One region of the Burkholderia sp. MSMB0856 genome, then DNA from elsewhere that is predicted to be linked to it. Evidence: predicted binding sites of a transcription regulator. Region 1 holds the regulator's gene; each other region holds the start of a gene.
What was found. Region 1 encodes LexA, which represses DNA repair genes until DNA is damaged. Its sites were predicted from a motif close to ACTGTATNNNNATACAGT; they were not measured.

Region 1 (4,139 bases):
GCGCTGCAGATACCACTGCAGCGAGTTGATCAACAGCAGCATCAGGAACGACACGACCAGCATCACGACCGCCAGCGCGGTCGCGCCCGCATAGTCGTACTGCTCGAGCTTCGTGATGATCAGCAGCGACGTGATCTCGGATTTCATCGGCACGTTGCCGGCGATGAAGATGACCGAGCCGTACTCGCCGAGCGCGCGCGCGAATGCCAGCGCGAAGCCGGTGAGCAGCGCCGGCAGCACGGCCGGCAACACGACGCGGCGGAACGTCAGCCAGCGCGATGCGCCGAGGCACGCGGCGGCCTCTTCCTGCTCGCGCTCGAAATCCTCGAGCACCGGCTGCACGGTGCGCACGACGAACGGCAGCCCGATGAAGGTCAGCGCCACCAGCACGCCTACCGGCGTGAACGCGATCTTGATGCCGAACGGCGCGAGATACTGGCCGACCCAGCCGTTGGTCGCATAGACGGCCGCGAGCGAGATGCCGGCGACCGACGTCGGCAGCGCGAACGGCAGATCGACGATCGCGTCGACGAGGCGCTTGAACGGGAACGTGTAGCGCACCAGCACCCACGCGACGAGAAAGCCGAACACGGCGTTGATCAATGCGCCGCCGAGCGCGGCGGAGAACGTCAGCCGGTACGACGCGAGCACGCGCGGCGACGCGACGGCGGTGACGAACTGGTCCCACGACAGCGTCGCGGTCTTCAGGAACGTGGCGGCGAGCGGAATCAGCACCACGAGGCTCAAATAGGCCACCGTGATGCCGAGCGTCACGCCGAAACCGGGCAGTGCGCTCGGCTTGCGAAAGGTGTACGTCGTCATCGGATGCTCTTGCTGGGTCGTTGCTGCTCATGGGCCCGACGCAAACGCCGGCGCGGGGAGTCGCGCCGGCGGGCCGTCGGGGATGCGGCGCGCTCTCGTGGCGCGCCGCTGTCGTTATGGTTTATTACTGCGTGGCGTTACTGCGGCTTGTAGATCGAGTCGAACACGCCGCCGTCCGCAAAATGCGTCTTCTGCGCATTCGTCCAGCCGCCGAACGTGTCGTCGACCGTGTACAGCTTCAGCTTCGGGAACTGCTTCGTCAGCTCCGCCGGCACGTTCTTCGAGCGCGGGCGGTAGTAGTTGCGCGCCGCGATTTCCTGGCCCTGCGGGCTGTACAGGAAATTCAGGTAGGCCTCGGCCAGCTTGCGCGTGCCCTTCTTGTCCACCACCTTGTCGACCACCGCGACGGGCGGTTCGGCCAGGATGCTCACCGACGGCACGACGATCTCGAACTTGTCCGTGCCGAATTCCTTGATCGACAGGAACGCCTCGTTCTCCCACGCGATCAGCACGTCGCCGATCCCGCGCTGCACGAAGCTCGTCGTCGCGCCGCGCGCGCCCGAGTCGAGCACGCCCGCGTTCTTGTAGAGCTTCGTCACGAATTCCTTCGCGCTCTGCTCGTTGCCGCCCGGCTTGTGAACGGCGTATGCCCATGCGGCCAGGTAGTTCCAGCGCGCGCCGCCCGACGTCTTCGGGTTCGGCGTGACGATCGAGATGCCCGGCTTGGTCAGGTCGTCCCAGTCCTTGATCCCTTTCGGGTTGCCCTTGCGCACCAGGAACACGATCGTCGACGTGTACGGCGATGCGTTGTCCGGCAGGCGCTTCTGCCAGTCCTTGTTGACGAGCCCCTTGTTGGCGATCGCGTCGATGTCATAGGCGAGCGCCAGCGTCACGACGTCGGCCTGCAGGCCGTCGAGCACCGAGCGCGCCTGCGCGCCCGAGCCGCCGTGCGACTGCTTGAAGTTGACCGTCTCGCCCGTCTTCGCCTTCCACTCCTTGCCGAACGCCTGGTTGAAGTCCTGATACAGCTCGCGCGTCGGGTCGTAGGACACGTTCAGGAACGTCGTATCGGCCTGGGCGTGCGTCGCCACGCCCAGCGCTGCCGCCGCGCCCAGCGCGAGTGTTGCGATCAGGCGGCCCACTCCGCCCACCAGCCCCGTATTGCGCTTCGCCATCCTTGGTTCTCCAGTGTTGTCGGTATTGCGATGTCGGGCCAGTCTAGCGAACGGGTTACATGATTAAAAATAATCGTTCTTCATTTTTTAATACTCAAAAGTGCTAACGCAGACGGGACGGACGGTTGCGGCGGACAAACCGGCGTCCGGGCGTCGCGAAATCGCGCCGGAACCGGCGCGATCGCGTCGAACCTCAAGTAACACTTGAAATTCGCGAAGTACTGTATAAAAATACAGCTCACTGTCTATCCATACAGTTCAGCCATGACCAAACTCACCGCCCGTCAGCAGCAAGTGTTCGACTTGATCCGCCGCGCGATCGAGCGCTCCGGTTTCCCGCCCACGCGCGCCGAGATTGCGGCAGAGCTGGGTTTCAGCTCGCCGAACGCGGCCGAGGAACACCTCCGTGCGCTTGCGCGCAAGGGTGTGATCGAGCTGGCCGCCGGCGCGTCACGCGGCATCCGCCTGCTCGGCATCGACGACGCCCCGCACCAGTTCACGCTGCCGCACGCCGGCCTGATGCAACTGTCGCTGCCGCTCGTCGGCCGCGTGGCGGCCGGCAGCCCGATCCTCGCGCAGGAGCACATCTCGCAGCATTACGCGTGCGATCCCGCGCTGTTCACCAGCAAGCCCGATTACCTGCTGAAGGTGCGCGGCCTGTCGATGCGCGACGCCGGCATTCTCGACGGCGACCTGCTCGCCGTGCAGAAGCGCACGGAAGCGAAGGACGGCCAGATCATCGTCGCGCGCCTCGGCGACGACGTCACGGTCAAGCGCCTGATGCGCCGGCCCGGCGGCCTCGAGCTGATCGCGGAGAACCCGGATTACGAAAACATCTTCGTCAAGGCCGGCAGCGCGGAATTCGCGCTGGAAGGCATCGCCGTCGGGCTGATCCGCTCGGGCGAACTCTGACAATCGGTCTCGCTGAGGAGAACATCATGGAACGCCTTTCCCGTCTGCTGCCTTTCCGTCAATTCGGCCGCCTGCGTCACCTGCGCGGCCGCACGCCCTGCGCGCCGCTGTCCGCCGCGGCGCCCGTGGTGAGCCAAGAAGTCGCAGTTGAACGGCAGGCGTCGCTGCTGCCGTCAGCGCTTCCCGCGTTCGCGCGGGTTTCGCTGAACGCCGGCCTGAATCACGCGGAGCCGGCGCGCCGTGCGCCCGTGCGCGTCTATCACGGCCGGTCGCGCCTGATCATGGTCGGGACGATCGATGCCGTGTGCCGGATGATCGATCGCTGCATCGCCGAGGAACGATCGGCCACGCACGGCGGTCTCTGATTGCGGAACCTGTCCGCACCGGAGGCATCGTGACTGGATCTTCGGGCCGCGCGCGGCGGCTCAAGCCATTGCTGATCGTCGTGCTGGCCGTCGCCGTTCTGATGGCGATCGGTTATGCGTACGCATCGCCGTACGTCGCGCTCGGTCGCCTGAAATCGGCGATCGACGCGCGCGATGCGCAAGCGGTCAGCGAATATGTCGATTTTCCGTCGCTGCGCATCAGCCTGAAGCAGCAGGTGACGGAAGAGTTGATGCGCCGGATCGACGCGGTGAAGAAGGACAACCCGTTCGCGGTGATTGGCGCGCTGATCGGGTCTGCGTTGATCGGCCCGCTGGTCGATGCCTATGCGACACCGGAAGGTGTAGCGGCGCTGATGAGCGGCGTTCCCCCGCGCGGCAATCCGGGCGAACGGCCGCCCGAATGGTCGGGCCCGCCATCAGGCGCTGCGCCTGGCAACGCACCGGCCGCGCCGCCGGTCAATCCGTCGAACGCACCCGCGCCGAGCAGCAATGCCCCCGCCTCGGCCGCAGCTGCGCCCGCCATCGCGCCCGCACCCGCCTCCGGGGAGGCGGGTCGTCCGCAGCAAACGAGCGCCGGCTACCGGAATATCGACGAATTTGTCGTGACCTACCAGCGCAGCACCGACGGCACACGCTATGCGGCGATCTTCCACCGCTTCGGCTTGTTCTCGTGGAAGCTGTCGGCGATCGACCTGCACGCCTGAGCGGCCGCTCTCGGCGTAGCCGCCGCTGGCGGCACGGCGCGCGACCGGCCCGAATCGCAGTACGACCCGGCCGGTCTCACGATCATTGCATTACTTGCCGCTCGCGGTGGCCGCTTCGCGTTCGCGTGCGATCTCGGCCT
Region 2 (4,139 bases), on a different replicon from region 1:
TCAAGGCGGCCACGCTGAAGGCCGAAGAGAAGGCGATGTGCCAGCGGCTGATGAACGAAGGGACCTGGCGGCATCTGTGGCGGATCGCGGGGCAGTATGCGAACGTCAGTATTTTCGACGTCGAAAGCGTGCAGCAACTGCATGACGTGTTGAGTCAGCTGCCGTTGTTTCCGTATATGGAGATGGAAGTGCGGGCGCTGTGCCGGCATCCGTCTTCGGTGCGGGAGGATGATCGGTAAGTGAACGCGACGCGCGGCGCGACTGAACGGCCGCGAAGAGTACGGCACGGGCGGCCGGCGATTTTCTCGCCGGTCGCCCGTGTCGTTTTGCAGCTGTCCCGTCCAGGTATCGACCCGCATCACGACGATGCGGCGACGATCACCGCTCCTGCGCCAGATGCGCCGCGAACCCCACCGTCCCCGGCGCGATCTCCGCCTTCAACGTCAGCGCCGGAATATCGTAGTCGCCCGCGTTCTGCCGCCGGAACGGAATCGGCTGCGCGGTCCACAGTTCGTCGAGACGTTCGCCGAGCGCAGCACGCGTTTCATCGAAGCGCGCGTCGTCCATCCGGTGCGTCTGGTAGATCACGAACGGCGGCAGCACGTCGAAGCCGGGGTAATAGAGAATCCCGTGCTGGATCGGAAACAGCACGTCGTCGATCGGCCCGTTGATGCCGCGTGCGCTGTAATGCGACTCCCAGCCGCCCGTCGTGACGACGATCATCGCGCGCTTGCCCGCAAGCGAACCTTCGCCGTAACGGTCGCCCCAGTGCAGGTCGGAATGTTCGCCGACGCCGTATGCAAAACCATACGCATACACGCGCTCGACCCAGCCCTTCATAATCGCCGGCATCGAAAACCACCACAGCGGAAACTGCAGGATCACCGCGTCGGCCCACTTCAATTTTTCCTGTTCGCGCGCGATGTCTTCGCTTTGCGTGCCCGTCGCGAACGCGTGCTTCGAGTCGAGCGACGGATTGAAACGCGCGTCGGGCGTGCGATCCGTCACGTCGTTCGCGTCGAACGCGGCCTTCCAGTTCATCGCATACAGGTCCGTCACCTGCACGCTATGCCCCGCCGCTTCGAGCCGCTCGACGGCAAAGTCGCGCAGCGCGCCGTTCAGCGAACGCGGTTCCGGATGGGCATAAACGATCAGCACATTCATGTTCGTCACTCCGTTGATTGAATGACTGCAGGATGCCGTCGCCAAAGGTATATTTGAAATGAATTCCTGATATTCCAGGTATAGCCATGAACAATCTCAGACGACTGGATCTGAACCTGCTGGTCACGCTCGACGTGCTGCTCGCCGAGCACAACGTCACGCGTGCGGCCGAAAAACTGAACATGTCGCAGCCGTCGGTCAGCGTGCAGTTGCAGAAACTGCGCGATTTCTTTGGCGATCCGCTGTTGCTGCCCGGACCGCGCGGCATGCGGCCGACCGCGCGGGCGGAAACGTTGCGCGAGGCGCTGCGTGACGCGCTCGACGCGGTCGAACGCGCGGTGCTGACGGCCACGCCGTTCGATCCGGCAACCGCGACGAACACGTGGCGCGTGGCCGCGACCGACTACGGCGAATCGACGATCGTCCTGCCCGCGCTGAACACGCTGCGGTCGGCCGCCCCCGCGACGCGCGTCGCCGTCGTCGAGCTCGTGCCACCGCGCATCGAGCAGGACGCGGAGCGAAACGGCATCGACCTGGCCTTCCACACGACGGAAGGTTCACCGGAAGGGATGCGGCGCCTGCCGCTGTTCATCGAGCGCTACGTGCTCGTCGGCCGCGCCGGTCATCCGAAGCTGAAGCGGCGCCCGACGCTCGCGCAGTTCGGCGCGCTGGAACACGTGATCGTGTCGCCCGACGGCGGCGGCTTCTTCGGCGTGACCGATGAAACCCTCGCGAAAGCGGGCGCCGCGCGGCGTGTCGTGCTGTCCGTTCCGCATTTCCTGTTCGTGATGTCGGCCGTCGCCAGCACGGATCTCGTCGCGATGCTGCCCGAGCGTCTGGTGCGCGACGTGCCCGCGCTGCGCGTGGTGGAAGCGCCCGTTCGCGTTCCCGGCTATGAAATGTCGATGTTGTGGCACGAGCGCGTGCACCGCGATCCCGCGCATCGGTGGTTGCGCGAGACGATCGCGGCGTCGGTGTAAGCCGTTCGCGAAAGCCGCTCGGTGCGCGCGTCGGCCACCGCCGCCGCCGCGCTCGACCCGGTGCCGGCAAACAGACATGCATTCAGGACTTGAAACCGCCTCTAACACTGTATATATTTACAGTACTTTTGCACCATTTGACCCGAATTCCGTCACCCATGACGGACGGACTTTTGTGAGGCGACCATGTTCCAGTCATCCGCATTCGATCCCGAGCAACCCGGCTTCAACCCCGCCCACTTCGAACGCGCCGCGCAGCGGGCGGTCGTCGACCTGCAGCGTGTCGTCGGCGGCCCCGCCCAACGCGCGCTCGGCCTGCGGCGCCGCACCCATCCGGCCGCCGTCCGCACGATGAGCTGGCAGGCGCTGCTGAACGTCGAGGAACTCGCGTTCTCGAATACCGGTTTCCTGAGCCGCAACGATCCGACGGTCGTCGACGCGTTCATCCGCCTGCGCGACAGCCGGCTGGTCGCGGCGGATGTCGAGGAACCGGTCGACTGGCGTCGCGACGACGACGACCTGCCGGCCGTCTACCTGATCGTCAAGGCGATGCTGGAAGCAGAAGAGGAAGAGCGCGCCGAAGCGGCCTGACGCATGCCGGCCGATCGCGAATGGCGTTCTGACGGAATCGCGTCGCCACGTTGCATGGCGACGCGGGAAGTCGCCAGCGCGTCGCGCGACGCACGCTGCCGTTTCGCAACCCGGAACGACGCCCCTTACAGCCGCGCCGCGAGTCGCGATCCCTGATCGATCGCACGCTTCGCATCGAGCTCGGCCGCCAGTTCCGCGCCGCCGATCAGATGCACCGAGCGTCCGGCCGCCTGCAACGGCGCGAGCAGCGCGCGCTGCGGTTCCTGCCCCGTGCACAGCACGATCGTGTCGGCTTCGATCAGTTCATGATCGGTCCGCTGCTCGCCGTACGACACGTGCAGCCCGCGCGCATCGATCCGTTCGTAGTTCACGCCGCCGATCATCTTCACCTGCTTCATCTTCAGCGTCGCGCGGTGAATCCAGCCGGTCGTCTTGCCGAGCCCCTTGCCGAGCGGCGCGGCCTTGCGCTGCAACAGCGTCACTTCGCGAGCCGGCGCCCCGACCTGCGCGCGCGTCACGCCGCCGCGCGTCGCGGCCGGATCGGTCACGCCCCACTCCGCTTTCCACTCTTCCAGATCGAGCGTCGGCGACTCGCCGCCCTGCACCAGATATTCGGCGACGTCGAAGCCGATGCCGCCGGCGCCGACCACCGCGACACGCCGGCCGACCGGCTGCCCGCCAGCCAGCACGTCGATGTAGCTGAGCACGTTCGGCCCGTCCTGGCCGGGAATCTTCGGGTCGCGCGGCGCCACGCCGGTCGCGAGCACGATTTCGTCGTAGCCGCCCGCGATCAGGTCGCTCGCATCGACGCGGCGGTTCAGGTGCAGGTTCACGCCGGTCAGCTCGACCTGACGGCCGAAATAACGCAGCGCTTCGTCGAACTCCTCCTTGCCCGGAATCCGCTTCGCCATGTTGAACTGGCCGCCGATCTCCGGCGCCGCGTCGAACAGATCGACGTGGTGGCCGCGCTGCGCGAGCACGGTCGAGCACGCGAGCCCGGCCGGCCCCGCGCCGACCACCGCGATGCGCTTCGGCTGCTGCACGCGCGTATAAATCAGCTCGGTCTCGTGGCATGCGCGCGGATTCAGCAGGCATGACGCGATCTGATTCTTGAACGCGTGGTCGAGACACGCCTGGTTGCAGCCGATGCAGGTGTTGATCTCGTCCGCACGGCCCTGCGCGGCCTTGACCACGAACTCGGCATCCGCGAGTAGCGGGCGCGCCATCGACACCATGTCCGCGCAGCCGTCCGCGAGAATCTGCTCGGCCACCTCGGGCCGGTTGATCCGGTTGGTCGTCACGAGCGGGATGCCGACCTCGCCCTTCATCTTCTTCGTGACCCATGCGAACGCGCCGCGCGGCACCGACGTCGCGATCGTCGGCACGCGCGCCTCGTGCCAGCCG
Region 3 (4,139 bases), 1.0 Mb from region 1:
GTTGCCGAGCATCTCGCGCAGCATCACGGGATTGCCGTCGACCTCGAGCGGCGCGTCGTCCTCCGGGCCTTCGTAGCCGAGGTCCATGCGTTTCGCGAGCGCGGCCTGCACCCAGTCGCGCACCGTGCGGCGTGCAAGCGCGGCGATCTCGACCGGCTCGAACGTCAGCCCGCTCGCGCGGTTCTCGGCGCGCGCGAGCGCGAGCAGTTGCGTGACGAGCCGCGCGGCCTGCTCGGAACTCGTCGCGATCTGTTCGAGCGACCGCTGCACGTCGGGCGGCACGGGGTGGCGCAGCGCGAACTCGGCCTGCGTGCGCAGCCCCGCGAGCGGCGTCTTCATCTGGTGCGCGGCGTCGGCGATGAAGCGCTTCTGCAGCGCCATGTTCTGTTCGAGGCGCGCGAGCAGGTCGTTGAACGACGTGACGAGCGGCTCGATCTCGGGCGGCGCGCGCTGCGCCTCGACGGGCGACAGGTCGTCGGGACGCCGTGCGCGGATGTGCGCCTGCAGCGCGTTGAGCGGCGCGAGCCCGCGCGACAGCCCGAACCAGACGAGCAGGATCGCGAGCGGCAGGATCACGAACTGCGGCAGGATCACGCCCTTGATGATGTCGTTCGCGAGCGCGTTGCGCTTGTCGAGCGTCTCGCCGACCTGCACGAGCACGGGCTGCGTGCTGTTCGACTCGGGCAGCGCGACAGTCGTATACGCGACGCGCACGTCGTTGCCGCGCAGCAGGTCGTCGCGGAACACGACGACGCCCGGTGGCGGGCGGTCCTCGTCGCGCGGCAGCGGCATGTCGGCCTCGCCCGCGACCAGCTCGCCGCGCGTGCCGAGCACCTGGAAGTACACGCTGTCGACGTTGTCCGCGCGCAGGAAGTCGCGCGTCTGCTGCGGCAGCGTCAGCTCGGCGACGCCGTTGACCGGATGGATCTGCCGCGCGAGCACGTACGCGTTGGTCTCGAGCGCGCGGTCGAACGGGCCGTTCGCGATCGTCTTCGCGACGAGATAGGTGACGGCGATGCTCATCGGCCACAGCAGCAGGAGCGGCGCGAGCATCCAGTCGAGGATTTCGCCGAACAGCGAGCGCGGCCGCGCGGCCTCGGGCGTGTCGGTTTCGTCGGGCGGCGCAAACGGGTTCTCGTAGCGCGCGTCGCGCGCGGCGTCGGCGGCGGACGGTTGATCGCCGGTCGGATGGCGGGGGTGGGCCGGCGTGGCCATCGCGGCGACGGCCGGGGTCAGCGCAGCGGCGTGCCGGCAGCCGCGGACTGGGGCGCGGGCGAGTCGGCCGGCGCCGCGGGCGCGACTTTCTCGAGGCAGTAGCCGAGTCCGCGCACGGTGGAAATCCGCACGCCGCTCGGCTCGATCTTCTTGCGCAGCCGGTGGACGTACACTTCGATCGCGTTGTTGCTGACTTCCTCGCCCCATTCGCACAGATGGTCGACGAGCTGCTCCTTCGACACGAGCCGGCCGATGCGCTGCAGCAGCACTTCGAGCAGCCCGAGCTCGCGCGCGGACAGATCGAGCACGCGGTCGTTCGCATATGCGATGCGGCCGACCTGGTCGAACGCGAGCGAGCCGTGGCGCACGACGGTCGGGCCACCGCCCGCGCCGCGCCGGGTCAGCGCGCGCACGCGCGCCTCGAGCTCGTTGAGCGCGAACGGCTTGGCCATGTAGTCGTCCGCGCCGAGGTCGAGCCCCTTCACGCGCTCGTCGACGCTGTCGGCGGCGGTCAGGATCAGCACGGGGAGATTGGAATTGCGCGCGCGCAGGCGCTTCAGCACGTCGAGCCCGGACATCTTGGGCAGCCCGAGATCGAGGATCAACAGGTCGAAGGACTGCATCGACAGCGCGGTATCGGCCTCGACGCCGCTCTTCACGTGGTCGACGGCATAGCCCGATTGGCGGAGTGACCGGGTGAGGCCGTCCGCGAGTATGCTGTCGTCTTCGGCGATGAGAATTCGCATGTTGCTGACCGATGGCCGGCGGGGCGTTCGCGCCGGCGCGGCTGTCTCCGAAGTTATCCGTGTACAACGCAGCCTGCATTGCGGGCTTGCATAAAACACTGTTTTTTTATACAGTGTCTGCATTCGTGGGCAGCGCTTGAAAGCGGGCGCGCCTCTGACAGACGCTGCTCATCATAGCAAAGGACGATTCATGGAAGATAGCAAGAAGGGCTCCGGGATGACCGCCGAGAAGAGCAAGGCGCTGGCGGCCGCACTCGCGCAGATCGAGAAGCAGTTCGGCAAGGGATCGATCATGCGGATGGGCGACGGCGAAGCGGCCGAAGACATCCAGGTCGTCTCCACGGGCTCGCTGGGCCTCGATATCGCGCTTGGCGTCGGCGGCCTGCCGCGCGGCCGGGTGGTCGAGATCTACGGTCCGGAATCGTCCGGTAAAACCACGCTCACGCTGCAGGTTATCGCCGAACTGCAGAAGCTGGGCGGCACGGCAGCCTTCATCGACGCCGAGCACGCGCTCGACGTTCAATATGCGGCGAAGCTCGGCGTGAACGTGCCGGAGCTGCTGATCTCGCAGCCGGACACCGGCGAGCAGGCGCTTGAAATCACCGACGCGCTGGTGCGCTCGGGTTCGATCGACATGATCGTCATCGACTCGGTCGCGGCGCTCGTGCCGAAGGCCGAAATCGAAGGCGAGATGGGCGATTCGCTGCCGGGCCTGCAGGCTCGCCTGATGTCGCAGGCGCTGCGCAAGCTGACGGGCACGATCAAGCGCACGAACTGCCTCGTGATCTTCATCAACCAGATCCGGATGAAGATCGGCGTGATGTTCGGCAACCCGGAAACCACGACGGGCGGCAACGCGCTCAAGTTTTACTCGTCGGTGCGTCTGGATATCCGCCGCATCGGTTCGATCAAGAAGAACGACGAGGTGATCGGCAACGAAACCCGCGTGAAGGTCGTCAAGAACAAGGTGTCGCCGCCGTTCCGCGAAGCGATCTTCGACATCCTGTACGGCGAGGGCATTTCGCGTCAGGGCGAGATCATCGATCTCGGCGTGCAGGCGAAGATCGTCGACAAGGCAGGCGCCTGGTACAGCTACAACGGCGAGAAGATCGGCCAGGGCAAGGACAACGCGCGTGAATTCCTGCGCGAGAATCCGGAAATCGCGCGCGAGATCGAAAACCGCATTCGCGAATCGCTCGGCGTTGCCGCCATGCCGGATGGTGCAGGGTTCGACGAAGCCGAGGCGATGGACGAAGAAGAGTGATGGTCGGGCGCCGAGGTCAGGCTGGCGAACCGGAACCGAGCGACGCGCCCGACACGGCGGGTCGCTCCGGCCGGCAAGCCGAATCCTCGGGGGCCAACCGGCGGAGCGCGGGCAGTCATGCCGCGACCCGCACCGCGACGAGGGCATCCGAGGATGCCCTCGTTTCGTTTGAGATGACCGCGCCGGTCGATCCGTTCGACGACGACGAATCGTTCGACGCGCACGACCGGTCGCGCCGTCGCGTGTCTGGTGTCAGCTTTCCGGGCGAGCGCGCGGCCGATGCGTCTGCGTCGGTCAAGGAAGATGTGTATACGCGCAGTAGCCAGCATCCGCGTCGCACGCGCCGTGCGTCCGGCGGTTCCGCCGACACTGCTTCAGGCGACGCATCCGGTGCCGCCGAGCGCAAGTCGTCGAAACCGCCGCGTTCGCTGAAGGGCCGCGCGCTCGGCTATTTGTCCCGGCGCGAGTACAGCCGGGCCGAACTCGCGCGCAAGCTCGCACCGTACGTCGGTGAGGACGAATCCGTCGAGCCGGTGCTCGATGCACTGGAAAAGGAAGGCTGGCTGTCCGACGCACGCTTTGCCGAGAGCCTCGTGCATCGCCGCGCATCGCGCGTCGGCGTCGCGCGCATCGTCAGCGAACTGAAGCGTCATGCGGTCGGCGACAGTCTCGTCGAGGAAGTGAATGCGCAATTGCGCGAGACCGAGTGGGCACGCGCGCAGGCCGTCTGGCGCAAGAAATTCGGTGCACTGCCGCAAACGCCCGCCGAGCGCGCGAAGCAAGCGCGTTTCCTTGCAGCGCGCGGCTTCTCGAGCTCGACCATCGTGAAGTTGCTGAAGGTCGGCGACGATTTCCCGATCGACGACTGACCGGTTCGGTCGCGCGCGCTGCGCGCGATTTTGCTGCAACGCAAC

Region 2: the regulator LexA is predicted to act here: its motif matches at 2,251-2,268, upstream of WS87_RS19785 (DUF2471 family protein).
Region 3: the regulator LexA is predicted to act here: its motif matches at 2,059-2,076, upstream of recA (recombinase RecA).

The regions. Positions count from the first base shown of each region.
Region 1 covers NZ_CP013427.1:1,881,843-1,885,981, forward strand. Annotated here, with positions in the region: gene cysT (sulfate ABC transporter permease subunit CysT) at 1-822, opposite strand, end outside; gene WS87_RS09965 (sulfate ABC transporter substrate-binding protein) at 960-1,997, opposite strand; gene lexA (transcriptional repressor LexA) at 2,262-2,909, shown strand; gene WS87_RS09980 (hypothetical protein) at 2,936-3,274, shown strand; gene WS87_RS09985 (DUF2939 domain-containing protein) at 3,304-3,999, shown strand; gene WS87_RS09990 (universal stress protein) at 4,090-4,139, opposite strand, start outside.
Region 2 covers NZ_CP013428.1:480,124-484,262, reverse strand. Annotated here, with positions in the region: gene catC (muconolactone Delta-isomerase) at 1-239, shown strand, start outside; gene WS87_RS19795 (NAD(P)H-dependent oxidoreductase) at 379-1,164, opposite strand; gene WS87_RS19790 (LysR family transcriptional regulator) at 1,251-2,144, shown strand; gene WS87_RS19785 (DUF2471 family protein) at 2,331-2,735, shown strand; gene WS87_RS19780 (NADPH-dependent 2,4-dienoyl-CoA reductase) at 2,861-4,139, opposite strand, start outside.
Region 3 covers NZ_CP013427.1:2,923,915-2,928,053, reverse strand. Annotated here, with positions in the region: gene WS87_RS14890 (sensor histidine kinase) at 1-1,215, opposite strand, end outside; gene WS87_RS14885 (response regulator transcription factor) at 1,233-1,961, opposite strand; gene recA (recombinase RecA) at 2,152-3,225, shown strand; gene recX (recombination regulator RecX) at 3,225-4,094, shown strand.